3 regions of the Streptomyces sp. NPDC025793 genome follow, and region 3 is predicted to be linked to each of the others. Evidence: predicted binding sites of a transcription regulator. Region 3 holds the regulator's gene; each other region holds the start of a gene.
What was found. Region 3 encodes HrcA, which represses chaperone genes, less so after heat shock. Its sites were predicted from a motif close to TTNGCACTCNGNNNNNCNGAGTGCNAA; they were not measured.
Positions count from the first base shown of each region.

Region 1 (9,627 bases), on a different contig from region 3:
CGTCCAGCATCCGCACCCGCTGCCCGCCGGTGTCCTCGGCCGGCAGCAGCCCGCCGCCCGCCCGCCGTACGGCCTCCCGGTCGCCGTCGCCGAGCGCCGCGCACACCCATACGGCGCGGGCGTCCGGGCCGATGGCCGACAGCCCCGAGACCAGCCCCCCGCCGCCCCGCCTGGCCCGCAGCGAACCGCCCTCGCCGTCCGCGTCGAGCGTGTACGAAACCGGGCCGCGATTGGACGCGACCAACACCTCGGCACCGTGCGTGGAAGCCATGGTCCTCAACCTAGCCCGGCCCGGAAACGCTCAAACGTACGGCCACGTCCGACGCCCCGCCCGTATACGAAGTCCGGCGAAGTCACGCCACCCGGCGCTCGGCGTACTCCGCGATCTCCGTCATCGGCGGCCGTTCCTCCGTGTCCACGGAGTACGTCCGTGGCGCGAAGCCGTCCTCGTCCCGCTCGAACTGGGTCAGGGCGGGGCGGATCAGATGGCCGCGGGCCAGCCGGAGCTGGGCGGTGCGGTAGATCGCGGCGGCCATCCGGCCGAGCGCCTGCCCGTCCTGGTGCCGGTGCTTGCGGACCCCGACGTCCACCTGGGCGAGGGCGTCCAGGCCCACCAGGTGCAGCGCGTCCACCAGCATGCCCAGCTCCACGCCGTAGCCGACGGGGAAGGGGAGCTGTTCCAGCAGGCTGCGCCGGGCCGCGTACTCGCCGCCCAGCGGCTGCACGAAGCCGGCCAACTGCGGCCAGTGCATGTTGAGCAGTGGGCGGGCCATCAGCTCGGTGACCCGGCCGCCCTGCCCGGCGGCACCGGCGAGCGGGCGGTCGTACATGGCCTTCACCAGCGAGATCCCGGGGTCGGTGAGGAGCGGGCCGACGATGCCGGAGACGAAGTCGGCGGAGAACTCGCGCAGGTCCGCGTCGACGAAGCAGATGATGTCGCCGCGGGTCACGAGGAGCGAGCGCCACAGGACCTCGCCCTTGCCGGGAACGGGCGGGATGCGCGGCAGGATCGCGTCACGGTGGACGACCCGGGCGCCCGCGGCGGCGGCGACCTCGGAGGTGCGGTCGGTGGAGCCGGAGTCGACGACGACGAGCTCGTCGACGAGCGGGACCCGCTCCATCAGCTCGCGGCGGATGACCGCGACGATGTCGCCGACGGTCTCCTCCTCGTCGAGCGCGGGCAGCACGACGCTGATCGTCTGTCCCGTGCGCTGCTTGGCGGCCAGTATCCGCTGGAGCGGGCGATCGGTCACGGACCAGGAGCGGGTGGCCAGCCAGCGCTCTACTTCTTCCAGCACGCTCTGCGGCTCCTCACTGTTCGTGATCACAGGTGGTGACTGTGTGATCCATCTCGCGGTTCGGACGACTATCTCAACTGTCCTGGCCTTCGGTTACAGTCTTGAACAACGCCGGTGACCATCGCATGTCGGGGGCGCGGGCGCGCACGACTCGTGCGTACAACTGCTCATACAACCGCATACCGCTCATCCAGAGGGGCAGAGGGACACGGCCCGATGAAGCCCCGGCAACCCTCCAGTCGGTTCTTGGCACGTTGACGTGGCGAGGCTCCCGGCTAGGGAAGGTGCCAAATCCGTCTCACGGCGAGATGCGTCGTGAGGAAGATGAGGAGAAAGGGCCTCGCCTCCATGGCTGTGCAGACAGTTGCAAGCACCTCCACCTCCCCCGTCGACCTCGGTCCGGCCGCGGCCCTCAGCTGTCGCGAGTGCGGTCACCGTGTCCCGCTCGGCCCGGTCTTCGCGTGCGAGGAGTGTTTCGGCCCGCTGGAGATCGCCTACGACTTCTCGGCCTACGACACCGAGGAACTGCGGGCCCGCATCGAGGCCGGACCCGCGAACATCTGGCGGTACGCCCCCCTGCTGCCCGTCCCGGCCGACGTGGCGGACAAGCCGAACATCAACCCCGGCTGGACCAAGCTCGTCAAGGCCGACAACCTCGCCCGTGAACTGGGCGTCACCGGCGGCCTGTTCGTCAAGGACGACTCCGGCAACCCGACGCACTCCTTCAAGGACCGCGTCGTCGCCCAGGCCCTGGAGGCCGCCCGCGCCTTCGGCTTCACCACCCTGTCCTGCTCCTCCACGGGCAACCTGGCCGGTGCCGTCGGCGCCGCCGCCGCCCGCGCCGGCTTCCGCTCCTGCGTGTTCATCCCGCACGACCTGGAGCAGGGCAAGGTCGTCATGGCCGCGGTCTACGGCGGCGAACTCGTCGGCATCGAGGGCAACTACGACGACGTGAACCGCTTCTGCTCCGAGCTGATCGGCGACCCGGCCGGCGAGGGCTGGGGCTTCGTCAACGTCAACCTGCGGCCGTACTACGCCGAGGGCTCCAAGACGCTGGCGTACGAGATCTGCGAGCAGCTCGGCTGGCGGCTGCCGGACCAGATCGTGATCCCGATCGCCTCCGGCTCCCAGCTGACGAAGATCGACAAGGGTCTCCAGGAGCTCATCAAGCTCGGGCTGGTCGAGGACAGGCCGTACAAGATCTTCGGCGCCCAGGCCGAGGGCTGCTCGCCGGTGTCGACCGCGTACAAGGCCGGGCACGACGTGGTCCGCCCCCAGAAGCCGAACACCATCGCCAAGTCCCTCGCCATCGGCAACCCGGCCGACGGGCCGTACGTGCTGGACATCGCCCGCCGCACCGGCGGTGCGGTGGAGGACGTGACGGACGAGGAAGTCGTCGACGCGATCAAGCTGCTGGCCCGCACCGAGGGCATCTTCGCCGAGACGGCGGGCGGTGTGACGGTCGGCGTCACCCGCAAGCTGGTCAAGGCCGGCGTCCTGGACCCGACGAAGACCACGGTCGTCCTCAACACCGGCGACGGCCTGAAGACCCTCGACGCGGTGGCCGGCACGGGTCTCACCGCCACCATCCGTCCGACCCTGGACTCCTTCCGAGAGGCTGGCCTCGCATGAGCGTGACCGTTCGCATCCCCACCATCCTGCGCACCTACACCGGCGGCCAGGCCGAGGTCGCCGCCGAGGGCGCGACCCTCGCCCAGGTCATCGAGGACCTGGAGAAGAACCACACCGGGATCGCCGCCCGCGTCCTGGACGACCAGGGCAAGCTGCGCCGGTTCGTGAACGTGTACGTCAATGACGACGACGTGCGCTTCGAGCAGGGCCTGGAAACCGCGACCCCGGACGGCGCCGGAGTCTCCATCATTCCGGCGGTCGCCGGCGGCTGATCATTACCGTCGGTAATCTCGGTTACCGATTGTTCATCGAATGGCCTCCCCCGTGAGAGAAACGGAGGGGGCCATTCAGTGTGATTGAGCGCGGTACAGTTGGGGAACGCGTTCCGGACCTGAAGGTCGCGGTCCCGGATTTCGCACCGCGAGCCCGATAAGAAGTAGCCAAACTATGCGGGCTTTCTGCGGCTTTTGTTCCACTTTGTACGGCCCGACTTGCCCTGTATTCGGCCGTATTTTAGGCAGATTCCGGACCGTCGTCGTCCAGATTTCTCGTCCGATTGACCTGTTGCAGACGGCAGTTGGACAGATACATTCAGCCGCGGTCGACGCGTTCCGGCGCACGCCCCCGACCGATGGGGGGTGAGGTCTGACCCGGGTCCGCGAAGTGTGGATCTGTGCAAGGGCCAGTAATAGGGGAGTTAGGCATGGCTCAGGGCACCGTCAAGTGGTTCAACGCGGAGAAGGGGTACGGCTTCATCGCGGTCGACGGTGGTGCGGACGTCTTCGTCCATTACAGCGCCATTCAGATGGACGGCTACCGCACCCTGGAAGAGGGGCAGCGGGTGGAGTTCGAGATCTCGCAGGGCCAGAAGGGCCCGCAGGCCGACATGGTTCGCCTCAGCGCCTGAACGTTTCTTGTCCGAAGGGCCTGCACCTCGCGAGGGGTGCGGGCCCTTCGCCGTGCCCGGCTGCCCCGTTCCGCCGCGCCCGGATCCTCTGTTCGCGGGCGGCTGAGCGCGCGCCCCGACCCCCGAAGGCGCTTGCACTCGACAGGGGCGAGTGCTAATCATTGGCGTTAGCACTCTGAAGGTGAGAGTGACAAAGAAGGACCGGGTCGGTGAGGCCCGCAGGCCACGTGGGGCAAGGAACCACAGGCCGGCGAGCCGTCCGTCGCGGGCGCGGGCGCGGTCCGAAGGAATCACCCCCAGTCCTGGAGGGACCACTTCACATGGCCAAGATCATCGCGTTCGACGAGGAGGCGCGGCGCGGCCTCGAGCGCGGCATGAACCAGCTCGCGGACGCCGTCAAGGTGACGCTCGGCCCCAAGGGCCGCAACGTCGTCCTCGAGAAGAAGTGGGGCGCCCCCACGATCACCAACGATGGTGTCTCCATCGCCAAGGAGATCGAGCTCGAGGACCCGTACGAGAAGATCGGCGCCGAGCTGGTCAAGGAAGTCGCCAAGAAGACGGACGACGTCGCCGGTGACGGTACGACCACCGCGACCGTGCTCGCCCAGGCCCTGGTCAAGGAAGGCCTGCGCAACGTCGCCGCCGGTGCCAACCCGATGGCCCTGAAGCGCGGTATCGAGAAGGCCGTCGAGGCCGTCTCCGCCGCCCTGCTGGAGCAGGCGAAGGACGTAGAGACCAAGGAGCAGATCGCCTCCACCGCGTCCATCTCCGCCGCCGACACCCAGATCGGCGAGCTCATCGCCGAGGCCATGGACAAGGTCGGCAAGGAAGGCGTCATCACCGTCGAGGAGAGCAACACCTTCGGTCTGGAGCTTGAGCTCACCGAGGGCATGCGCTTCGACAAGGGCTACATCTCGGCCTACTTCGCGACCGACATGGAGCGCATGGAGGCGGCGCTGGAGGACCCGTACATCCTCATCGCCAACTCCAAGATCTCCTCGGTCAAGGACCTGCTCCCGCTCCTGGAGAAGGTCATGCAGTCGGGCAAGCCGCTGCTGATCATCGCCGAGGACGTCGAGGGCGAGGCCCTGTCGACCCTGGTCGTCAACAAGATCCGCGGCACCTTCAAGTCCGTCGCCGTCAAGGCCCCGGGCTTCGGCGACCGCCGCAAGGCCATGCTCGGCGACATCGCCATCCTCACGGGTGGCGAGGTCATCTCCGAGGAGGTCGGCCTCAAGCTGGAGAACGCGACCCTGGACCTCCTGGGCCGCGCCCGCAAGGTCGTCATCACCAAGGACGAGACCACCATCGTCGACGGCGCCGGCTCCTCGGAGCAGGTGGGCGGCCGCGTGAACCAGATCCGCGCCGAGATCGAGAACAGCGACTCGGACTACGACCGCGAGAAGCTCCAGGAGCGCCTGGCCAAGCTCGCGGGCGGCGTCGCGGTCATCAAGGCCGGTGCCGCCACCGAGGTGGAGCTCAAGGAGCGCAAGCACCGCATCGAGGACGCCGTGCGCAACGCCAAGGCGGCCGTCGAGGAGGGCATCGTCGCCGGTGGTGGCGTGGCCCTGCTGCAGGCCTCCTCGGTCTTCGAGAAGCTGGACCTGGAGGGTGACGAGGCGACCGGCGCCAACGCCGTGAAGCTCGCGCTGGAGGCCCCGCTGAAGCAGATCGCCGCCAACGGTGGCCTTGAGGGCGGCGTCGTCGTGGAGAAGGTGCGCAACCTGGCCGTCGGCCACGGTCTGAACGCCGCCACGGGCGAATACGTCGACATGATCGCCGAGGGCATCATCGACCCGGCGAAGGTGACGCGTTCCGCGCTGCAGAACGCGGCCTCCATCGCCGCGCTGTTCCTCACCACCGAGGCCGTCATCGCCGACAAGCCGGAGAAGGCCGCCGCGGCCGCTCCGGGCGGCATGCCGGGCGGTGACATGGACTTCTGATCGACCTGACGGTTGATCGCCTGTCCTTCGGACCGAGGGCGGCACTTCCAGCTTCCGGCTGGGGGTGCCGCCCTCGGGCGTTCTCGGTCGGCGTAGTCCTTCAGCTTCTCGGCGTCGCGGTCGCGGGAGGTGATGTCCACGGCCATGAGAGCGCCGTCGGTTTCGACCGCTCCCCGTGCCCCCTGAAGTGTCCTTCCGGCGCGAGGAAGCCGTCCGTACGGGCGCGGCGCCTGCGGTAGGCCTCGGCTTTCACGCCCTGCTCGGGCACGAGGTTCAGCTCGGGACGCTGCTGCATGCACTGACGGAGCAGCCACATGAAGATCTCGCCGTGGTTGCCGTCCGGCATGTCCACGGACGGTGTCCGCATCCGCTCCAACCCGAGCACCTCGGGCACGGTGCTCGGTCCCTGCTGCACCGGCGAACGCCTGGCGCTCGTTGTGGCGCGAACAGCGCGCCGCGCCTAGGCCTTCGGCGTGACCGCCGACAGCGTGTCGCCCGGGGTCAGTCTGTTGTAGAGCCAGACGGCGTCCTTGGGGTCGAGGCCGATCCAGCTGCCGGTTCGGGCGCTGCAGGCGAGGGAGCCGACGTGGATGAAGTTCCGGTCGGTGTCGCGGAGTTCGACCACGTACGGTCCCGCCACCTTGCAGGAAGCCTCGGGGAGTTGACCGACGGAGCCCCGGCTGAGGTCGAGTTTCGCGGCGACGGTCAGCGGGCCGGCGGCCACGAGGGTCGGAAAACCCGAGGTGATGGGCATGACCCGGCCGTCGATCGTCAGGGTCTGCTTGCCCAGGTTCACCGTTCCGGCGATCGCGATCCCCGACGGGGTCGCGGTCGGGGGCGGGCCGGGAAAAGAGGAGGAGGGGGAAGGGGAGAGGGAGGGGGACGGGAGGCGGGGAGCGGTGGCGGCCGGGGGCTGACGGTGTTCCGGAGTGCCACCCGTCTTCAGGGACACGGCGAATGCCGCCAGGGCGAGGGCCGTGGCGCCCGCGCCGAGGGCGAGGGCCGTGCGACGGCGGCGGCTCCGGCGGACGGCGCGGCGGCGGATCCCGGCGGCGGAGACGGGTGGCTGGGTTTCGTTCGCCGTGGCCAACTTGTGGAGTGTGGTGGCCAGTTCATGCGCGGTGAGGTCATCCGACACGGCGGCCCTCCTTCCGTACCGGCTCCTCGGCCTCGTCCGTGCCCAGTTGCTTCGCCAGTGCCGCCCGGCCCCGGGACAGCCGGGCCTTGACCGTGCCCACGGGCGCGCCGGTCTCGGAGGCTACCTGCTCGACACTCAGGTCGCACAGATGGTGCAGGACGATCGCCAGCCGCTGTGCCGGGGGAAGCGCGCGCAACGCGGCCACCAGCGCGGTGTGTTCGGGGCCGGGGCCGGGGGTTGACTCCGGCGGCGTGTGCCGCCGTACCAGTTCCAGCCAGCGCCTGGCGCGCCGCCAGCGGCTGACCGCCAGCCGTACGGCGACCGTGCGGATCCAGGCCTCGGGGGCGCTGTCGGCCAGGAAGGACTTCCGCCGGTCCCAGGCGCGTACGAACGCCTCCTGCACCACGTCCTGGGCCTCGCCGTGGTCTCCGGTGAAGGCGTAGAGCTGCCCGGTCAGGCGGGGGAACGCGGCCGCGTAGAAAGCGTCGAACTCGTCCTCGGTCATGCCCTCCGCGTCTTTCGTCTCCGGTGCAACCCGCCTGCCCCGCCCGTGCGTACAGGTCCCGTGGGCCGCGTGTGCGGCGTACATCGAAACACATGTGACCCAAGGAGAAGACGATGCGGACGGGTGCCCGGATCCATCACGACTTCGCCGCCTACGCGCGCGCCTGCTGGCCCCGGCTCCTTCTCACCGCGTTGAAGCTCACCGGAGATCCGGCCGAGGCGGACGATCTGGCGAGGAGGACGCTGGCACGGGTGTACGCGCGCTGGCGCCGCGTTCCGCACAACGACGTGGACTTCCATGTACGGCGTCACCTCGTGCGGAGCTGGTTGCGGCGGCCGTGGCCGCTCGGGCGGCGCGCCGACCGGCAACGGGCCGTGCTGGTGCTGCGGTACGGCGAGGGGCTGCCGGACGCGCAGATCGGTCAGTTGCTCGGCATCTCCACGGGCGCGGTGCGCCATGTCGCCAGGCGTGGGGTGAAGGCGGCCGGGGGTGACGAACAGCGGCTGCGCGCGGCCTGCGCCGCCGCGGCCGGTGACGTGGTTCCCGGCCCGGTCCCGCTGGCGGCGGTGACCGTGCGGGGGCGGGCGCGGCGGCGGCGCCGGGCCGCGGTGGCCGCCGGGGGCTGTGCGGTCGTGCTGGTGGCTGGGGGTTTCGTCGCCATCGGCCTGGTCGGCGGGGCCGGCAGCGGTTCGTCGGCCGGTACGGTGGCCGGCCGCGAGGCGGGTTCCGTACGGATCGTGGCGCCGGGGGAGCGGGTGCAGGCGGCGCCCGGCGTGGAGATGTGGCTGACCGCGGACGGCAGCCACTGGTCGACGCCCGAACAGGCCGACCAGTTCCGCGGGTTGGACACCTGTCCGCGCCACAAGCCGGGGGTGTCCGTGCAGGCGGAGCCGGTGCGGGGCGGGTACTTCCTGTCCGGCCTGTACTACGGCGTCACCGGGGACCCGGGCCGTGTCGAGCTGGACACCGGCCACGGCCCGGTCGCCGCCAACGTGCTCACCCTGGCGGGCCGCCCCGGCTGGGGCGTCTGGTACGCGAGCACGTCGCTGTCCGGGCAGGACACCAAGACGCTCATCGTCGCGGGCATGGAGTCGGCCGGGGGCACCGGCAGCGCCGGCGGGGGTGAGGGCGTCAGGGTGTACGACGCCGCGGGCGCCGTCGTGGCACGGTTGCGGAGCGGGGGGTGGCGGGCATGACCACAGAACTCAAGGAGGCCGTCCCGCCCGCGAGTTCGCGCCGCACCCCGCGTCGCGTCCCGTTCCGCGTCCGCCTGCGCCGCAACCGGGGCCGTATCGCGCGCCGGCTGCTGGCCGCCTTCCTGGTCCTGATCGTCCTGTTGTGCGCGGCGGTCGTCGTCGCGTACAAGCTCACCGTCATTCCCGAGCCGCACCCGGACACCGTCGTCCAGAGCACCGTCTTCCTCGACGAGAAGGGCGCCTACCTGGGCCGCCGAGGCCCGGTCGACCGCCAGGACGTACCGCTGTCGCAGGTTCCGCGGTATGTGCAGGACGCGGTGATCGCCGCCGAGAACCGTTCCTTCCGTACCGACTCCGGGGTCTCCCCGAAGGCCCTGGTCCGTGCCGTCGCGGCGGCGCTGACCGGCGGCGAACGGCAGGGCGGCTCCACCATCACCCAGCAGTACGTGAAGAACGCGCTGCTCAGCCCCGAGCAGTCGCTGTCACGCAAGGCGCGCGAGGCGCTGATCGCGGTCAAGCTGGACCGCACGCGCTCCAAGGACGAGATCCTCCAGGGCTACCTCAACACCGTGTACTTCGGCCGGGGCGCCGCCGGCGTCCAGGCCGCCGCGCGCAACTACTTCGACGTCGACACCAGGAACCTCACCGTCTCGCAGGGCGCGGCCCTGGCCGCCATCATCAACCTCCCCTCCTACTACGAGAAGGCCGGCTCGGACCCGAAGGTCACGGCGACCCTCCAACGCCGCTGGGAATGGGTGCTCGACGCGATGGCGGCGAGCGGGAACATCACGGCGAAACAGCGGGCCGAGGCGCGTTTCCCGGCGTTCCGCTTCTATCCGCCGGGGGCCACCGACGGTCAGCGGCAGTACCTGATCGACGTCGCGGCGAAAGAGGCCGCCGACCGGCTCGGCATCACCGAGGACCAGCTGGCGAAGGGCGGCTACACCGTGCGCACCACCTTCGACCTCACCCAGCAGGACTCCACGGCGGAACTGGTCAAGGGCCTCA
Region 1 is NZ_JBVHMR010000003.1:418,631-428,257, reverse strand. It holds gene ACZ4MF_RS09450 (alpha,alpha-trehalose-phosphate synthase (UDP-forming)) at 1-271, opposite strand, end outside; gene ACZ4MF_RS09445 (glucosyl-3-phosphoglycerate synthase) at 354-1,298, opposite strand; SAM riboswitch class I at 1,482-1,629, shown strand; gene thrC (threonine synthase) at 1,647-2,930, shown strand; gene ACZ4MF_RS09435 (MoaD/ThiS family protein) at 2,927-3,202, shown strand; gene ACZ4MF_RS09430 (cold-shock protein) at 3,634-3,837, shown strand; gene groL (chaperonin GroEL) at 4,158-5,780, shown strand; gene ACZ4MF_RS09420 (hypothetical protein) at 5,881-6,195, opposite strand; gene ACZ4MF_RS09415 (L,D-transpeptidase) at 6,241-6,918, opposite strand; gene ACZ4MF_RS09410 (SigE family RNA polymerase sigma factor) at 6,908-7,423, opposite strand; gene ACZ4MF_RS09405 (sigma factor-like helix-turn-helix DNA-binding protein) at 7,537-8,619, shown strand; gene ACZ4MF_RS09400 (transglycosylase domain-containing protein) at 8,616-9,627, shown strand, end outside.
Region 1: a site for HrcA is predicted at 4,005-4,031, ahead of groL (chaperonin GroEL). Genes of this name have one in related genera too.

Region 2 (9,627 bases), on a different contig from region 3:
AGCTGAAGATGCTCAAGGTGCACTGCGAGGCGGTGCTCCGGCTGACGTCGGCGGCGGCCGGGGCGATGCGCGAGCGGCACCGGGGCGGGATCGTCAACGTCGCCTCCGTGGCCGCCTTCGTGCCGCGCGGCACCTACGGCGCCTCCAAGGCCTGGGTCGTGCAGTTCACCCAGGGCGCGGCCAGGGACCTGGCCGGCAGCGGGGTGCGGCTGATGGCCCTGTGCCCCGGCTTCGTGCGCACCGAGTTCCACGAGCGGGCCGGGATGGGCACGGACAACATCCCGGGCTGGATGTGGCTGGACGCCGACAAGCTGGTCGCGGCGGCCCTGGCCGATCTGGCGCGCGGCAGGTCGCTGTCGATCCCCGACCCGAGGTACAAGGCGCTGATGGGCCTGGTGAAGGTCACGCCCCGGGCGCTGCTGGGCGGGATCACCTCGAAGACGGGGCGCAAGTACGGGCCGCAGTAGCCCCGGGGCGAGCACGGACGACGCCGTCGCCCCGGTGTGAGAACGGGGCGAAAATGGGCGTGACGGAAACCGGGCCAGGGGGGCCGGGAGGCGGCGTCATGACCTTCGTACAACTCATCGAGTGCAGGACGAGCCGGCTGGACGAGATGAACCGGCTCATGGACGACTGGGTCGCGCAGACCAAGGGACGGCGGACGGCGACGCACGCGCTGGTCGGCAAGGACCGCTCGGACGCGTCGCACGTCGTGGAGTTCGTGGAGTTCCCGTCGTACGAGGAGGCGATGCGGAACTCGAACCTCCCGGAGACCGACCGGGTCTTCCAGGGGATCCTCGCCCTGTGCGACGGGATGCCGACGTTCACGGACCTGGACGTCGTACGGGACGACCGGCCGGCCGAGGAGACCGTGCGGCGGTTCTTCGCGGCGCTGACGGCTCCGGGTGAACTGCCACCGCTCAACGACCTGTTGGACGAGGACATCCACAGCCACGACCCGATCAACCCGCAGGACACCCTGGGGCTGGACAACTTCCGCGCCGAGGTCCGGATGTGGCGCGCGGGCTTCGACCTCACGTTCACGATCGAGGACCTGCTCGTGCAGGACGAGCGGGCCTGCGCGCGCTGGACCGGGAAGGCCACGCACAAGGGCGAGTTCCTGGGGATCGCGCCGACCGGGCGGCAGGTCGTCATGAGCGGGACGACGCTGTTCCGGTTCCGCTCCGACGGGAAGATCGCCGAGACCTGGTGGCAGCACGACACACTGGGGCTGATGCAGCAGCTGGGCGCGCTGGACGAGTTGGAGCAGTAGCCCCGCGCGGCGGCGGACAGGGCGAAGGCCCGGCTCCCCTTCCGGGGTGCCGGGCCTTCGCTGACGGGTGCTTGCCTCAGTGGGCGTGGCCGTGGCTGTGACCGTGGCCCGCGGCCTCCGGCTCCTCTTCCTTCTTCTCGACGACCAGGGTCTCGGTCGTGAGCAGCAGGGAGGCGATGGAGGCGGCGTTCTCCAGGGCGGAGCGGGTGACCTTCACCGGGTCGATGACGCCGGCCTTGACCAGGTCGCCGTACTCGCCGGTGGCGGCGTTGTAGCCCTGCCCCTTCTCCAGGTCCTTGACCTTGGAGACGATGACGTAGCCCTCCTGGCCGGCGTTCTCGCCGATCCAGCGCAGCGGCTCGACCACGGCGTTGCGGACGACCGCGACACCGGTGGCCTCGTCGCCGGTCTTGTCGAGGTTGCCCTCCAGGACCTTGGAGGCGTGGACCAGGGCGGAGCCACCACCGGAGACGATGCCCTCCTCGACCGCGGCGCGGGTCGCGGAGATGGCGTCCTCCAGACGGTGCTTCTTCTCCTTCAGCTCCACCTCGGTGGCGGCGCCGACCTTGATCACGCACACGCCGCCGGCCAGCTTCGCGAGGCGCTCCTGGAGCTTCTCGCGGTCCCAGTCGGAGTCGGTGTTCTCGATCTCGGCCTTGATCTGGGCGACACGGCCGTGGACGTCCTCGGTCTTGCCGGAGCCGTCGACGATGGTGGTGTCGTCCTTGGTGACCGTCACGCGGCGGGCGGAGCCCAGCACGTCCAGGCCGGCCTGGTCGAGCTTGAGGCCGACCTCCTCGGAGATGACGGTGGCGCCCGTGAGGACGGCCATGTCCTGGAGCATCGCCTTGCGGCGGTCGCCGAAGCCGGGGGCCTTGACCGCGACCGCGTTGAAGGTGCCGCGGATCTTGTTGACGACCAGGGTCGACAGGGCCTCGCCCTCGACGTCCTCGGCGATGATCAGCAGCGGCTTGGACGCGCCGGCCTGGATGACCTTCTCCAGCAGCGGCAGCATGTCCTGGATGGAGGAGATCTTGCCCTGGTTGATGAGGATGTAGGGGTCCTCCAGGACGGCCTCCATGCGCTCCTGGTCCGTCACGAAGTACGGCGACAGGTAGCCCTTGTCGAAGGCCATGCCCTCGGTGAAGTCCAGCTCCAGACCGAAGGTGTTGGACTCCTCGACGGTGATGACACCGTCCTTGCCGACCTTGTCCATCGCCTCGGCGATCAGCTCGCCGACCTGCTGGTCCTGGGCGGACAGCGCGGCGACGGCCGCGATGTCGGACTTCTCGTCGATCGGGCGGGCCGTGGCCAGCAGCTCGTCGGAGACGGCCTTGACGGCGGCGTCGATGCCCTTCTTCAGGGAGGCCGGGGAGGCGCCGGCGGCGACGTTCTTCAGGCCCTCGCGCACCAGCGCCTGGGCGAGCACGGTGGCGGTGGTGGTGCCGTCACCCGCGATGTCGTTGGTCTTGGTCGCCACCTCCTTCACCAGCTGCGCGCCGAGGTTCTCGTACGGGTCCTCGATCTCGACCTCGCGGGCGATCGTGACACCGTCGTTGGTGATGGTGGGGGCGCCGAACTTCTTGTCGATGACGACGTTGCGGCCCTTGGGGCCGATCGTCACCTTCACCGTGTCGGCCAGCTTGTTGACGCCGCGCTCAAGGGCGCGACGGGCGTCCTCGTCGAACTTCAGAATCTTCGCCATGACAGCGGAAGCCCTCTCGGAAATCTGTGGGTGAAAAAAGCTGCGCCCCGGGCGCCCGGCTTCTTATCGGTCGCGGGGGCCAGGGGCGCAGCTCAGGAGCAAAGGAATGCTCGAAGTGATTACTTCTCGATGATCGCGAGCACGTCGCGAGCCGAGAGGACGAGGAACTCCTCGCCGTTGTACTTCACCTCGGTGCCGCCGTACTTGCTGTACAGGACGACGTCGCCGACCTTGACGTCGAGCGGAAGGCGCTCGCCGTTCTCGAAGCGGCCCGGACCCACGGCGAGGACGGCGCCCTCCTGGGGCTTCTCCTTCGCGGTGTCCGGGATGACCAGGCCAGAGGCGGTGGTCTGCTCGGCGTCGAGCGGCTGGACCACGATGCGGTCCTCAAGCGGCTTGATGGCAACCTTGGAGCTGGTGGTCGTCACGATCCGACCTCCCCCTTCGGAGATCTCACGGGGTTAACTGTCTGAGGTGGCGACCAGGTGGATCCGTCGTCGCGGGTGCCGGACCTGCCCGTCGCGTGTTTGGCACTCTCACGCGTCGAGTGCCAGAGCCGAGACTATGACCGCGATTAGCACTCGGTCAAGCGGACTGCTAATCCGTGCGGCGCGTCGGCCGGACGAAGGTCCGGGACGGCCCTCCGGGAGCGCCTCCGGGAGCGGCTACAGGTAGTCCTCCAGCCGCCCCACCGTCAGCCCCCGCTGCTGGGCCCTGCGCAGCACCCTGATCGTGCGGTCCCGCAGGGTCCGGCCCGTCGTCTCGTCCGGCCCGACCAGGACGATGTCACCGGGGCGAAGGCGGTGCTCGCCCCGGCTGTAGGCCAGGTCGGCCGGGGTCATGGCGGCGCGCCACAGGACGAACGCGGAGATGCCGCAGTCGGTGGCGGCGCGCAGGGTGGTCGTGTCGTACGAGCCGTAGGGCGGGCGGAAGAGGCGGGGGCGCAGGCCGAGCCGGGACTGGAGGCGGTCCTGCTGGCCGCAGATCTCGGCGCGCTGGCTCGCGTACGGCAGTCCGGCCAGGACACGGTGGTCGAGGGTGTGGTTCTGGATGCCGGCGCCCAGCGCGTGCAGCCGGGCGAAGTGGTCGTACCGGGGGCCGGCCACGCTGTCGGTGAGGAACATGCTGACCGGCAGCCGCAGTTCGCGGACCATGTCGACGAAGCGGGGGTCCTTGTCGGCGCCGTCGTCGTAGGTGAGGAAGACGACCGGGTCACGGGTGGGGACGTGGTCCATGACCCGGGGCAGGGAGCGTCCGGCGCTGTGCGGGCTCAGGGCGAGGGTGCGGGCGTCCGGCCGGGGCGGGCGGGCGAGGGGCTCGGTGAGGCCCCAGCGGCGGTAGCGCCGGTCCGTGGCGGGGCCGTGCGGGGCGTGCGGCCGGACCTCTTCGGCGGCCTTGCGACCGAGGCGTTCGATGGGGTCGACGGACTGCGCGCAGCCCGTGAAGAGGAGCGCGGGGAGGAGGAGGGCGGCGCTCAGCGCCCGGCGCGCGCGGCGGGCGGGGGCACCGCCGGGCACAGGGCCGGGTACAGGGCCGGGCACGGGAGTTCGCCGGTGGGGCGGGGCCCAGAGGCTCCTCCCGCGCGTCACAGGTAGTCCTCCAGGCGGGCCACGGCGTAGCCCTCGCGGGTGACCTTGTTCAGGAAGCGGCGCATGTCGTCGACCATCGTGCCGTTCCACTCGGAGCGGCCGCGGAAGTGGGTGAGAACGATGTCGCCGCGGCGCAGCTTCTGGTCGTCCTCGCGGTACTCCCAGTGGTCGACGTACACCTCCTCGTTCCAGATCGGCGCGTACCTGATGCCGCAGGCCTTGGCGGCGCGCAGGCTGTCCTGGTTGTAGTTGCCGTACGGGAAGCGCATGACGGTGGGCGCCTTGCCGAACTGCTTCTTCATGATCTCCTGCATGCCGCAGATCTCGGCCTTCTGGTCCTCGTAGGACAGGCCCGGCAGGTAGGGGTGGTGCAGGGTGTGGTTGTCGAGGGTGTGGCCCTCGGCCTGCATGGTGCGGAAGTAGCCGTAGTCGTCCTTCACCAGGTAGTTGCTGAGGAAGGCGGTGTACGGGATCTTCAGGTCCCGCATCATGCGCAGGAAGCGGGGGTCCTTCTCCGAGCCGTCGTCGATGGTGAGGAAGACGATCTTCCGGTCGGTGGGGATCGTGGTGAAGACCGGGGGCAGGTCCCAGTCCACCTGGTGTTTCACCTCGAAGCCTGCCCGGGCCCTGATCTCCGGTCTCACCCTGGGAGGTGGCGGGGGCGCCAGCGGGACCCCGTTCAGGCCCCAGCGTTTGGCGGCGGCGACGAGGCGGGCGTGCTCGGCGGCCTGCCGGGCCCGGGCTCTCAGGGCCTGTTCGGGGCCGCCCCGGCCGCTGGGGGCGGGGCGGGTCACGGCGGGGCGAGTCTCGACGGGACGGGTCTCGGCGGGGCCGGCGCAGCCGGAGAGGAGGGCGGCGCAGGCCAGGGCGGCGGCTCCGCAGCCGAGGCCGGGACGCCCGCAGTGCGACCAATTCTTATCGTTTTGTACGACTGCTCGCATGACGCCGGATCCTCCCAGGACCGCCCCCCGGATCCCCGGCCGACACCGCCGCCGCAGGCGCGCCGTCCACCGACTGGCCCACAATGACCCGGTGAACGACCTCGCTCTCCTGCTCACCCCCGAAGGCCGCGCCCTCCTCGACGAGGTGCGCGACACCGCACCGGCGGACGAACTCGCCGTCGCCACCCGGCTGCGCCGCGACCACCCGGCCGAGCTGGTGTCGGCCGCGCTCGGCCAGGCCCGGCTACGGCAGCGGGCGGCGGCGAAGTTCGGGGCGGCGGACGCGGGGCGGATGTTCTTCACGCCGAACGGGGTCGAGCAGTCGACGCGGGCCGGCGTGGCGGCGTACCGCGCCGAGCGGTTCACGGCGCTCGGCGTGACCTGCGTCGCCGACCTGTGCTGCGGGATCGGCGGGGACGCGATCGCGCTGGCCCGGGCCGGGATCCGGGTGCTCGCCGTGGACCGGGACCCGGTGACGGCGGCCACGGCCCGCGCGAACGCCGAGGCGCTGGGTCTCGCCGAGCTGATCGAGGTCCGCGAGGCCGACGTCACCGAGGTGGACACGAGCGGGTACGACGCGGTGTTCGTGGACCCGGCGAGGCGGGGCGGCCGCGGCCGCATCTTCGAACCGGAGGCGTACTCGCCGCCCCTGTCCTGGGCGGTCGGCGCGGCCCGTACGGCTCCCCGCGCCGCCCTGAAGATCGCCCCGGGCATCCCGCACGAGGCGGTCCCCGCCGAGGCGGAGGCCGAGTGGATCTCCGACGGCGGGGACGTGAAGGAGGCGGTGCTGTGGTTCGGCACCGGCGCGCCGGGCGCCGTACGGGCCACCCTGCTGCCCGGCCCGCGCACGCTGCTGGGCCGCGGGCTGCCCGACCCGGACGTCCGGGCGGTGGGGCGGTACCTGTACGAGCCCGACGGCGCCGTGATCCGCGCGCATCTGGTCGCCGAGGTCGCGCAGGACCTGGCCGGCGGTCTGCTCGACCCGACCATCGCGTACGTCACCGCCGACGAGCGGCGCCCGACCCCGTACGCCACCGCCTACGAGATCACCGACCAACTCCCCTTCAACGTCAAGAAGTTGAAGGCCCTGCTGCGTGAGCGCGAGGTCGGCACGCTGACGGTGAAGAAGCGCGGGTCGGCGGTCGAGCCGGAGGAACTGCGCAAGAAGGTGAAGCCGCAGGGGCCGAACGCGGCGACGGTGTTCCTGACCCGGGTGGCGGGCGCACCGACGATGCTCGTGGGGCACCCCGCCTGAGCGCTCCGCCGGAAGTGCCGGGATGCGCCGTCGATCGTCTGCGGGCCCGCTCCGTCACGGCAGTTCGGCGGCCCGGCGCAGCAGCAGTTCCCGTTCCTTGTCGTTGCGTGCCAGGGCCGCCGCCCGGGTGAACTCCTCGCGGGCCTCCGTCGTGCGGCCGAGGCGGGCCAGGAGGTCGGCGCGGACGCTGGGGAGCAGGTGGTAGTCGCGCAGGGCGGGGTCGGCGGTCAGGGCGTCGACCAGCCGCAGCCCTTCCGCCGGGCCGTCGGCCATCGACACGGCGACCGCGCGGTTCAGTTCGACCACGGGGGACGGGGCACGGGCCGCCAGCAGCGCGTACAGGGTGGCGATGGCGCGCCAGTCGGTGTCCTCGTAGCGGTACGCGTGCGCGTGGCACGCGGCGATGGCCGCCTGGAGGGCGTACGGGCCCGGGGCGCCCGACGCGGTGGCGCGGTCGAGGGCGTGGATGCCGCGGTCGATGAGGCGCCGGTTCCAGCGGCGGCGGTTCTGCTGCGCCAGCAGGACCGGTTCGCCCTCCGGGCCGGTGCGGGCGGCCGTGCGGGACGCCTGGAACTCCAGCAGCGCGGTCAGGCCGTGCACCTCCGGTTCCTCGGGCATCAGGGCGGACAGGACGCGGGCCAGGCGCAGCGCGTCCTCGCACAGGCCGGGGCGCAGCCAGTCGTCGCCGACGGTCGCCGCGTACCCCTCGTTGAAGATCAGGTAGATGACGTCCAGGACCGAGCCGAGGCGGGCCTCGCGGTCGGGGCCGTACGGCAGCTCGAAGGCGACGTTCTTCGTGGCGAGGGTCCGCTTGGCGCGGACGACGCGCTGGGCGATCGTCGGTTCCGGTACCAGGTAGGCGCGGGCGATCTCGGCCGTGGTCAGGCCGCCGACGAGGCGCAGGGTGAGCGCGGTGCGGGCCTGCGGGGACAGCACCGGGTGGCAGGTGGTGAAGACGAGCCGGAGCAGGTCGTCGTCGATGTCGTCCGGGTCGGCCGGCTCCTCGGGCGGTACCGTCGTCGCCAGGTCCCGGCCGATCTCGGCGAGCTTGCGGGCGTAGGTCTCGCGGCGCCGGATCAGGTCGACGGCGCGGTGCCGGGCGGTGGCCATGAGCCAGGCGCCCGGGTTGTCGGGCACACCGTCGCGGGACCACCGCTCCAGGGCGGCGACCAGGGCGTCCTGGGTCAGCTCCTCGGCGATGCCGACATCCCGGACGATCCGGGCCACGCCCGCGACGACACGCGGGGACTCCAGCCGGAAGACGGTCTCGATGGCGTGCGCCGCGGCGGGGTCCGGGGTGCCGTGCCGTGCCGGGGTGGGCTGTGCTTCCACAGCCCACCATGCAACACCCCTCGATGCCGCAGGGCCAGCGAACACTCAGCCCTCGGCGATCTCCCGCACCTCGCACGAGACGGTCCAGTAGTCCTCGTGCACCTTCAGGAACCGCTTGGTCCACTCGACGGCCTCGGCCTTGTCCTTGCACTGCATGATCGCGTAGCCGCCGACGACCTCCTTGGACTCGGTGAACGGCCCGTCGGTGACGGACAGCTTCCCGCCCTGCCAGCGCACGGTGGTGCCCTGGGCGGCGGGGGTCAGCCCGGCGGTCTCCAGCATCACGCCGGCCTTGGTGATCTCCTCGATCAGCTCGCCCATCCGTCCCATCAGCTCCTCGCTGGGGCCGGCGGGAGCGGTGGACTGGTCGATGTGCACGATCGACAGATAGCGGGGCATGGTGACTCCTTCGGTCCGGGTGGTGGGGTCCGTCCCCGCCACTCACCCATGCGTCGAACGGCGGGACCCGGGATCGACACACCTCCGGAAATATTTTTCTTCAGCGCAGGGACGCCCACAGCGCGCTCGCCGCCGGCTCCTTCGCGATCACCCGGTTGGGGTCGGAGGGGGCCGTGACGACCGGCATCATCACCGTCGTCACATGGTCGGCGGTCAGGGCCTTCAGGCTCTCGCCGAGGCTCATCAGCGCGTTCAGGGAGCCGAGGCCGGTGTCCGTGGTGAGGCCGGCGGTGGCCGCGTCGGCGACCCGGTAGAGCCGGGCCGGGTCGGTGAGCAGGCTGGTGCTCGCCATCTGCTGCAGCAGGGCCTTGACCAGCTTCTGCTGGAGCCCTATCCGGCCGAGATCGCTGCCGTCGCCTATGCCGTGCCGGGTGCGGGCGAGGGCCAGGGCCTGCGTGCCGTCGAGGTGGTGGGCTCCGGCGGCGAGGTCGAGGTGGCTGTCGGCGTCGTGGATGTCCTGGCCGGTGGTGACGTCGACCCCGCCGAGGGCGTCCACCAGCTTGGCGAAGCCGGAGAAGTCTGCCTCCATGAAGTGGTCCATGCGGACGCCGGTGATCGACTCGACGGTCTTCACGGCGCACACCGGCCCGCCCACCTCGTAGGCGGTGTTGAACATCGCGCCGTACGCCACCGCCGTGGACCGGCCAGCGGACAGCGGGCAGGACGGGCGGGTGACGAGGGTGTCGCGCGGGATGCTGACCACGGTGGCCCGGGTCCGGCCCGCGTCGATGTGCACGACCATCGCCGTGTCCGAGCGGGCGCCGGAGCTGTCGCCGCCGCCCAGCTTCCGGTTGGCGCTGCCGCTGCGCGAGTCCGAGCCGAGCACCAGGATGTTCAGGGAGCCGGACGGCAGCGGGGAGGCGGAGGCCGAGGGGGACGGGGTGGTCATCGGCCTGGCGGGGCGGTCGTCGCCCAGCGCGCCGTTGATGTCGACGCTCCTGATGTTGTGGTCGAGATGCCAGTACGCCCAGCCGACGGTCCCCCCGCCCAGCACCAGCACCCCCGCCAGAGCGAGGCCGACGATCTTCGGCGCCCTCGGCCGCCGGCCACCTCGTCCGCCCGTGTCGTCCTGC
Region 2 is NZ_JBVHMR010000016.1:21,708-31,334, reverse strand. It holds gene ACZ4MF_RS27635 (SDR family NAD(P)-dependent oxidoreductase) at 1-467, shown strand, start outside; gene ACZ4MF_RS27630 (ester cyclase) at 566-1,273, shown strand; gene groL (chaperonin GroEL) at 1,350-2,978, opposite strand; gene groES (co-chaperone GroES) at 3,098-3,406, opposite strand; gene ACZ4MF_RS27615 (polysaccharide deacetylase family protein) at 3,644-4,495, opposite strand; gene ACZ4MF_RS27610 (polysaccharide deacetylase family protein) at 4,564-5,508, opposite strand; gene ACZ4MF_RS27605 (THUMP-like domain-containing protein) at 5,600-6,763, shown strand; gene ACZ4MF_RS27600 (RNA polymerase sigma factor) at 6,818-8,095, opposite strand; gene ACZ4MF_RS27595 (YciI family protein) at 8,141-8,494, opposite strand; gene ACZ4MF_RS27590 (LCP family protein) at 8,595-9,627, opposite strand, start outside.
Region 2: a site for HrcA is predicted at 3,553-3,579, ahead of groES (co-chaperone GroES). Genes of this name have one in related genera too.

Region 3 (9,627 bases):
CTCGTGGCGGGAGATGTCGGCGCCGAGCAGTCCGTGCCGGGCGCCGCCGTGGCCGCCGGCGGGGATGACGTAGGCGTGTGAGGTGCCGAGTTCGCCCTGCACCTCCCACAGCAGGTCGGTGAGGTCGCTGTGGGTGGCGAGGCGGGCCAGCAGGGGGCGGTAGCGGGCGAGGACGGCCGTCCAGTCGGTGCCGCCCAGGTCGGGGCGCCAGAAGTGGTCGCGCATGAGGCGGCCCGTCTCGTCGTACATCTGGCGCCACTCGGCGGCCGGGTCGAGGGTCTGCCGGACGCGGGCGAGGTCGACGGTGACGCTGGTGTCGCCGTCGTCGTCGGTGCCGGTGCGGCGGTCGCCCGGCACGACGCGCAGCCGCTCGTCGCTCCACAGCAGGACGCGCTTGCCGTCGCCGCTGACCTCGAAGTGGTCGGCGTCGGAGGCCAGTTGCTCCAGGCGCCGCTGGGCGAAGTCGTAGCGCTCCAGCTCGGTGTGCGGGTCGGGGTCCTCGGGGTGGGCGCGGGCGGTGCCGAGGACGCCGTGCACGGGGTGGCGCAGCCACAGGACGCCGTCCTTGGCCGCGCGGAGGGTGGAGTAGCGGCCCGCCTCCACCGGGAAGGGCACGATGCGGTCGGCGAGGCCCTCCAGGTCGACGCGGGTGGCGGGGGTGCCCTCGCTGTCCGGGGTCTCGTCCTTGTCCGGGGTCTCGAAGGGGCGGCCGTGCCGCTGCGGGCCGAAGGGCGAGGGCGTGGTGGCCGCCAGGGTGATCAGGTGCGGGCGGGCGCCGACCACGAAGGCGAGGTCGAAGACGTGCTCGTCGTAGACCGGGTCGAAGGCGCGGTTGGACAGGAACGCCAGGTGTTTGCCGTCGAGGGTGAAGGCGGGCGCGTAGTCCATGAAGCGCAGCGGGGTCGCCTCGGTGACCGACAGGTCGGTGGTGTGGGCGAGGCGCAGCTGGGAGAGCGGTCGGGGGCCGGGGTGGGCCCAGGCGAGCCAGGCGGAGTCGGGTGAGAAGGCGAGGCCGGAGACCTCGCCGTCGTCGCTGCGGTCGACCTCGCGGACCTCGCCGGTCTCGCGCTCGACGAGCAGCAGCCGGCCGTCGTGCGCGGCGACGGCGGCGCGGCTGCCGTCGGGGGCCATGGCCAGCTCCAGGACCCGGCCGAGCTGTCCGGCGGCGAGGCGGCGCGGGGGCGCGCCGGGCACGTTGCCGGTGGCGGGGGCGAACTCCAGGGCGTCGTCGCCCTCGGCGTCCGTCACCCAGACCGCCCACTCCTCGCCGTCGGCGCGGAAGGTGCGGGGCAGCCGGGCGCGCACGCCGGGGGTGGCGGCGAGGGCGCGGGCCGGGCCGGAGCGGTGGGTGACCCAGTGGATCCCGCCGCGTACGCAGACGGCGCTGCCGCGCGCGGTGTGGTCGGGCGACGCCGCCCCGAACCAGCGGGCGGCGTTCACCGGGCGGGGGCGCAGGTCGATGCGGGGCCCGCCGAGGCGCACGTCCAGCCGGCGCGGCTCGGCGCCCTCCAGGTCGTCCAGGAGCCAGAGTTCACCGCCCGAGACGTAGACGACGCGGGTGCCGTCGCCGGCGGCGTGGCGGGCGTAGAAGCCGTCGATCGGGGTGTGGCGGCGCAGGTCGGAGCCGTCGGCGAGGGAGGAGTACAGGGCGCCGGTGCCCTCGTGGTCGGAGAGGAAGGCGAGGCGGTCGCCGGCCCAGACCGGGCACTCCAGGTTCCCGTCGAGCTCGGCGTGCAGCCGGACGAACTCCCCGCTTCCCTCCCGGTCGATCCACAACTTGCCCGCCGTGCCGCCGCGGTAGCGCTTCCAGTACGCCGCCTCGCGGCCCATCTGCGCGGACAGCAGCACGGTGGCCGGGCCGGGCGCCACGTCGCCGACCGGGCCGTACGGCAGGGTCTCGGCGGGGCCGCCGTCCAGCGGGACGGCGTGCGCCCAGCTCTGGCGGAAGCTGGGGCGGCCCTGCGCGCCGAGGGCGAGGACCCGCCCGTCGGCGGTCCAGCCGCGCACGTCGGTACGGCGGTTGCCCCAGTACGTCAGCCGCTCGGCGGGGCCGCCGTCGACGGGGGCGACATGCACCTCGGGCGCGCCGTCCCGGGTGGAGGTCCAGGCGATACGGCGCCCGTCCGGGGATATCCGGGGGTGGGTCACGGGCCGGTTGTCGGCGCTGACCCGCCAGGCGCGGCCGCCGTCGAGGGGGGCGAGCCATACGTCGTCCTCGGCGACGAAGGTCACCAAGTCGCCGTGTACGTGGGGGAATCGGAGATAGCCGTAGGACGCCGGGGTTGCGGCCGTTCCCGTCGTTCCCGTCGAAGCACCCTGAGTCACCCCGTCACTGTACGCAGCGACCGGCGTGCCCCGCCCGTGTTTCGATCACTTGCCCTGGACGGGCCAGCAGGTCGGATCGCCCTTGCACCAGAGGGTCCGGGTGACGGTGACCGTCACGGTGGGCTGCCCGCCGCCTGGGTGGTACGTGGGCGGCTCGTACGTCGGCCCGGGCGTGGCCGCGCAGTCACCGAGCCCGCTCACGTGGAACACCTGCCGGCCCCCGACCCTGGCGGTCAGGGACCCGCGCACACACGCCCCGTCGACGGCCTTGGTGACCCTCCCGGTGACGGTGATCCTCTTCCGGCTCCGGGTCTCGCCCTGGCACTCGACGGAGACGACGGTGGTCTCGGTCGGCGCGGGAGTGCCCGCCTTCCCGTCGTTCCCGTAGTTGCCGGTGCAGCTGAGCCAACTGACGTCCACGTGCTGCTGTTTCAGCCTGGCCGTGGCGGTCGTGCCGGTGGTGTAGGCGGCGGAGGAGGAGTCGAGATCGGCCGGCTGGCAGCCCGCCAGCGCCCCGCCGGCCACGGCGACGGCCCCCACCGCACCCGCGACCCGCACTCCGCGTGTCCCGTACCCAATCCACCTGAAAGCCCCCATGTAGGGCAGAGTGCCACCGTCCCGTCCCCGGGGGAAGGCGGCATACGGCCACTCACCCGTTCGGAGTGCCGGTCGCGCCCGGAGGGGGCGCGGTGGTCAGCCCCGCAGCAGCAGCCACTCCTGGAGCTCCACCAGGTTGCCCTCCGGGTCCTTGAGGTGGGCCACGCGCATGCGGTCGGTCATGGGGGCCGGGCCGTGGATCACCGTCCCGCCGCGGGCGGTGATCCGCGCGCAGCAGGCGTCGAGGTCGTCCACGCGCAGTACCACCAGGGAGCGGTGGCCGTTGACGCTGTCGCCCAGCTCGTCCAGGATCTCGGTCATCATCGCCCGGTCCTGGAGGGCGATCCCGGCGGAACCGGTGTGCGGGCTGAACTTCTCGTACGGGCCCTCGGTCGCGCCGGACTGCGGCTTCAGGCCGAGGACGTCGGCGTAGAAGTGGTAGCAGGCGGCGAAGTCGGTGACCAGGAGCCGGACTTGGGCGAGTTCCACGGTGTCCCCCAGGTGTGTCAGGACCAGCGGCCGGTGCGGCCCAGCAGCAGGGCCGCGGCGGCGGTGCCGGCGGTGGATGTGCGCAGCACGGTGGGCCCGAGGACGTACGGCCGCGCAGCGGCCTGCGCGAAGAGCGCCAACTCCTCGGGGGAGACGCCTCCTTCGGGTCCGACGACCAGCACGATGTCGCCCTCGGCGGGGAGTTCGGCGGTGGCGAGACGTTCCTCGCCGCTCTCGTGGAGGACGGCGGCGAAGTCGGCGGTGGCCAGCAGTGCGCACACCTGCTTGGTGGTCGCGGCGTCCGCGACCTCCGGGAAGCGGACCCGGCGCGACTGCTTGCCGGCCTCGCGCGCGGTCGCCCGCCACTTGCCGAGCGCCTTCAGGCCGCGCTCGCCCTTCCACTGGGTGATGCAGCGCGACGCCTGCCAGGGCACGATCGCGTCGACGCCGACCTCGGTCATCGTCTCCACGGCGACCTCGCCCCGGTCGCCCTTGGGGAGGGCCTGGACGACGGTGATGCGCGGGGCGGCCGGCGGCTCCTCGTGGACCGCCGCCACGTCCACCACGAGCCGGTCCTTGCCCTCGGCCGCCTTGACGACGCCCTCGGCCCAGCGGCCGCGCCCGTCGGTGAGGACCACGTCCTCGCCGGGCCGCAGCCGCTTCACGGACACGGCGTGCCGTCCCTCGGGTCCGTCGAGCACGAACTCCGGTCCGGTGAGGTCGAGTCGGTCCACGACGAAGACGGGCGCGGTCATCGCGCGTCACCTCCGGCCGACAACGCCGTCCGGGCAGCGGCGAGTTCGGCCGCCAGCACCTCCACCAGCTCTCCGGCGGGCAGTTCCCGGGCCAGCCGGTGGCCCTGGCCCGCGAACAGCGACATGCCCTGGGCGTCCCCGGCCCGGGCGGCGGCCTTGCGCAGCGGCGAGGTCAGGTGGTTGACCTCGGGGTAGGCGGCGGGGGCGTAGGGGCCGTGCTCGCGCACGAAGCGGTTGACCAGTACGCGCGCCGGGCGGCCCGAGAACGCGCGGGTCAGCTCGGTGCGCGCGTACAGGGGGTCGGTCAGCGCCCGCTTGTGCAGGGCGTGGGCGCCGGACTCTGGGGTGGCGAGGAACGCGGTGCCGAGCTGGGCCGCGCTCGCGCCGGCCGCGAGGACGGCGGCGATCTGACCGCCGCGCATGATGCCGCCTGCGGCGACGACCGGCAGGCTCACGGCCTCCCGGATCTGCGCGACCAGCGACAGCAGACCGATGCCGGAGCCGTCGTTCTCGGGCAGGTCCCGGTGCGTGCCCTGGTGGCCGCCGGCCTCCACGCCCTGCGCGATCACCGCGTCCGCCCCGGCCCGCTCGACCGCGCGTGCCTCCTCGGCGGTGGTGGCGGTGACCAGGGTGACGGTGCCGGCCCGGCGCAGCCGGTCGAGCACGTCCCGGCCCGGCACGCCGAAGTGGAACGAGACCACCGGCACCGGGTTGTCGAGGAGTACGGCGAGCTTGGCGTCGTAGCCGTCGTCCCGGCCGCTGTCGGGGTCGCCCAACTCGGTCTCGTACCAGGCGGCCTCGCCGGCCAGCTGATGCGCGTAGACCTCCACGGCGCCCGATTCGGACAGCTCGGGCTGCGGCAGGAACACGTTCACGCCGAAGGGGCGGCTCGTGAGCCCTCGCAGCTGTTTGATCTCCTGGTACATCCCGTCGGCGGTCTTGTAACCGGCGGCGAGGAACCCGAGGCCACCGGCCTCGGAGACGGCGGCGACGAGCTGCGGGACGGAGACGCCGCCCGCCATGGGGGCCTGCACGATCGGGTGGGGGAGGAGATCGGTCAGCGCGGAGGACATGACCGCATGTTGTCACGTCCTCCGAACAAGTCCGAAACCGGGCTTCCCACGGCATAGGACAGGGGCATACGGGTGGTCCGAGCAGCCCGTACGCCCCTGGTCCCCCCGGGCTCAGCGACCGTTGAACGCGTCCTTCAGCCGCGAGAACAGCCCCTGCTGACCCGGCTGACTGTGCCTGCCCGGGGGCCACCCCCCGCCCCCCCGGCCGCCCGGCAGCTCGCGTCAGCGACCGTTGAACGCGTCCTTCAGCCGCGAGAACAGCCCCTGCTGACCCGGCTGGAACTGCCCCTGCGGACGCTCCTCGCCGCGCAGCTTGGCCAGCTCGCGCAGCAGTCGCTCCTGCTCGGGGTCCAGCTTGGTCGGGGTCGTGACCTCGACATGCACGATCAGGTCACCCCGGCCGCCGCCGCGCAGATGCGTGACGCCGCGGCCATGCAGCGGGATCGACTGGCCGGACTGGGTGCCCGGCCGGATGTCGACCTCCTCCATGCCGTCCAGGGTCTCCAGCGGCACCTTGGTGCCGAGCGAGGCCGCGGTCATCGGGATCGTGACCGTGCAGTGCAGGTCGTCGCCGCGCCGCTGGAAGGTCGAGTGGGGCAGCTCGTGGATCTCGACGTACAGGTCGCCGGCCGGACCGCCGCCGGGGCCGACCTCGCCCTCGCCGGCGAGCTGGATCCGGGTGCCGTTGTCGACACCCGCCGGGATCTTGACGGTCAGCGTGCGCCGGGAGCGGACCCGGCCGTCGCCCGCGCACTCCGGGCACGGGGTCGGCACGACGGTGCCGAAGCCCTGGCACTGGGGGCAGGGGCGCGAGGTCATGACCTGGCCCAGGAAGGACCGGGTGACCTGCGAGACCTCGCCGCGGCCGCGGCACATGTCACACGTCTGGGCGGTCGTACCGGGCGCCGCGCCCTCGCCGTTGCAGGTGTTGCAGACGACCGCCGTGTCGACCTGGATGTCCTTGGTGGTCCCGAAGGCCGCCTCGTTCAGCTCGACCTCGATGCGGATCATCGCGTCCTGGCCGCGCCGGGTGCGCGAGCGCGGCCCGCGCTGCGACGCCGTACCGAAGAACGCGTCCATGATGTCGGAGAAGTTGCCGAAGCCACCGGCGCCGAAGCCGCCCGCGCCCGCGCCGCCGCTCTGCGAGAGCGGGTCGCCGCCGAGGTCGTAGACCTGCTTCTTCTGCGGGTCCGACAGCACCTCGTAAGCGGCGTTGATCTCCTTGAACCGCTCCTGGGTCTTCGGATCCGGGTTGACGTCCGGGTGCAGCTCGCGCGCGAGCCGACGGAACGCCTTCTTGATCTCATCCTGCGACGCGTCGCGGCGCACGCCGAGAACGGCGTAGTAGTCCGTGGCCACTTACGACTCCGCCAGGATCTGTCCGACGTACCGTGCCACTGCGCGTACCGCTCCCATCGTTCCCGGGTAGTCCATGCGGGTCGGTCCGACCACGCCGAGCTTGGCAACCGCCTCGCCGCCCGAACCGTAGCCCACCGACACGACGGACGTGGAGTTGAGTCCCTCGTGTGCGTTCTCGTGACCGATACGCACGGTCACGCCCGGATCCTTCGCCTCGCCAAGGAGTTTGAGGAGCACGACCTGCTCCTCAAGGGCCTCCAGGACGGGCCGGATCGTGAGGGGAAAGTCATGTCCGAAGCGGGTGAGATTGGCGGTGCCGCCGATCATCAGCCGCTCCTCGTTCTCCTCCACGAGTGTCTCCAGAAGAGTGGAGAGCACCGTGGAGACCGTACCGCGGTCCTCCGGATCGAAGGCGTCCGGAAGATCCTCGACCAGCGTCGGCACGTCCGTGAACCGGCGCCCCGCGACCCGGCTGTTGAGCCGCGCCCGCAGATCCGCCAGCGAGGCCTCGCCGAACGGCGCCGGACAGTCGACCATCCGCTGCTCGACCCGGCCGGTGTCCGTGATCAGCACGAGCATCACGCGCGCGGGCGCGAGCGAGAGCAGCTCGACGTGGCGGACGGTGGACCGGGTCAAAGACGGGTACTGCACGACGGCGACCTGCCGCGTGAGCTGCGCGAGCAGCCGTACGGTACGGGCCACGACGTCGTCGAGATCGACGGCGCCCCCCAGGAAGTTCTGGATGGCCCGCCGTTCCGGAGCCGTCATCGGCTTGACACCGGCGAGCTTGTCGACGAACAGCCGATAGCCCTTGTCGGTCGGAATCCGCCCGGCGCTGGTGTGCGGCTGCGCGATGAAGCCCTCGTCCTCCAGGGCCGCCATGTCGTTGCGGACGGTCGCCGGGGAGACCCCGAGGTTGTGCCGCTCGGTCAGCGCCTTGGAGCCGACCGGCTCCTCCGTCCCGACGTAGTCCTGGACGATCGCGCGCAGCACCTGGAGCCTGCGTTCACTCAGCATGCGCGCGCACCTCCAGCACGTCGTCCCCTCGCCCCGTTCGTCCGTCGGGGTCGGCCTCCTGGCACTCTTCCCATACGAGTGCCAGCCCTTTCCCGGCCCCAGTGTACGACTGTCCGGTACACCCGGGGCAAGGTCGGTGCGCTCGCCACGCGTCGTACGGCTAGCGTCGCGGTATGACCGTGACTTGGGAAGAGCTGGGGTGGGAACGGCTGGCCGCCGGGGTCGGGCGGTGCCGGCTGCCGGGCTGGGACTGCACGGTGGGGCTGGTCCTCGGCGAGGGTACGGCGCTCTTGGTGGACGCCGGGTCGAGTCTGGCCGAAGGCGCGCGGCTGCGGGGGCAGGCCGAGGAACTGGCCGGCCGCCGTGTGACCCATCTCGCGCTCACCCACCCCCATTTCGACCATGTCTTCGGGGTCCCGGCGTTCGCCGGGGCGCGGGTGTACGCGGCGGTGGGTGCGGACGCGGTGTTCGCCCACGAGCGGGAGGAACTGCGCCTGGACGCGATCAGGAACGGCCTGCCGGTCGCCGACGCCGACGAGGCGACGGACGCGCTGGTCCCGCCCGCCCACCAGGTCTCGGGCGAGTGGACCCTGGACCTGGGCGCCGGCCGCCAGGTCCTGCTGGCCAACGTGGGCCCCGGCCACACCGCGAACGACCTGGCGGTCCTGGTCCCCGGCGACCGTGAGGTGGTCTTCTGCGGCGACCTGGTCGAGGAGTCCGGCGAGCCTCAGGCGGGCCCGGACGCGGTCCCGACCCGCTGGCCCGCCGCGCTCGACCGGCTGCTGGCGCTGGGCGGTGCGGACGCTCTGTACGTGCCGGGTCACGGAGCGGTGGTGGACGCGGCGTTCGTACGACGGCAGCGCGATCGGCTGGCGGCCCGCTTCGGCGTGTCGTAGGCGCTGGTCCGCGACTTCTCCTATCGTCACTCGAATGCGCCAGTACTCCGCCGATCTGACCCCGCCGTGGAAGAAGTCCCCGCCCGTGCCGGAAGTGGCGGCGGAGCCGGGTCTGGTGGTGGAGGAGCCCGGCACCGGGTTCTGCGGGGCGGTGATCCGCTGCGAGGCGGGCACGGTGACCCTGGAGGACCGCTTCGGCAAGCACCGTGTCTTCCCGCTGGAGCCGCGCGGTTTCCTGCTGGAGGGCAGGGTGGTCACGCTCGTACGGCCGTCGTCGTCGCGCGGTCCGGTACGGCCCACCCGTACGGCCTCCGGCTCGGTCGCCGTGCCCGGCGCACGCGCGCGCGTGGCCCGCGCCGGCCGCGTCTACGTCGAGGGCCGGCACGACGCCGAACTGGTCGAGAAGGTCTGGGGCGACGACCTGCGCGTCGAGGGCGTGGTGGTGGAGTACCTGGAGGGCGTGGACGATCTGCCGTCGGTCGTCGCGGAGTTCGCTCCCGGGCCCGACGCCCGCCTGGGCGTCCTGGTGGACCACCTGGTCCCCGGCACGAAGGAATGGCGCATCGCCGAGTCCGTGACGAGCGAGCACGCGCTGGTCGTCGGCCACCCGTACATCGACATCTGGGAGGCCGTGAAGCCGGCCGCCCTGGGCATCGCCGAGTGGCCCCGGGTCCCCCGCGGCCAGGACTGGAAGACGGGCGTGTGCCGCGCCCTGGGCTGGCCGTCGGACAACACCGGCGCGGTGTGGCAGGCGATCCTGAAGCGGGTGGGCTCCTACAAGGACCTGGAGCCGGAGCTGCTGGGGCGGGTGGAGGAGCTGATCGACTTCGTCACGGCGCCCGCGTAGCCGAACGCGGGCGCCTCGTGCCTCGGTGCGGTCTCAGTCGACCAGGTCCCGCACCACCGCGTCCGCCAGCAACCGCCCCCGCAGCGTCAGCACGGCGCGCCCCTCGTCGTACGGCCCCGACTCCAGGAGGCTCTCCCCCAGCGCGCGCCGGGAAGCCGCCAGTCCCTCCCGCTTCAGCAGGGACAGCGGCACGCCCTCCCGCAGGCGCAGCTCCAGCAGGACGCGCTCGACCCGCCGGTCCTCGTCGGAGAGCAGCTCGCGCCCGGCGC
Region 3 is NZ_JBVHMR010000027.1:60,055-69,681, forward strand. It holds gene ACZ4MF_RS35205 (S41 family peptidase) at 1-2,325, opposite strand, end outside; gene ACZ4MF_RS35210 (hypothetical protein) at 2,371-2,922, opposite strand; gene ACZ4MF_RS35215 (VOC family protein) at 3,019-3,411, opposite strand; gene ACZ4MF_RS35220 (16S rRNA (uracil(1498)-N(3))-methyltransferase) at 3,429-4,166, opposite strand; gene ACZ4MF_RS35225 (nitronate monooxygenase) at 4,163-5,239, opposite strand; gene dnaJ (molecular chaperone DnaJ) at 5,462-6,598, opposite strand; gene hrcA (heat-inducible transcriptional repressor HrcA) at 6,599-7,615, opposite strand; gene ACZ4MF_RS35240 (MBL fold metallo-hydrolase) at 7,789-8,511, shown strand; gene ACZ4MF_RS35245 (DUF3097 domain-containing protein) at 8,546-9,358, shown strand; gene hemW (radical SAM family heme chaperone HemW) at 9,392-9,627, opposite strand, start outside.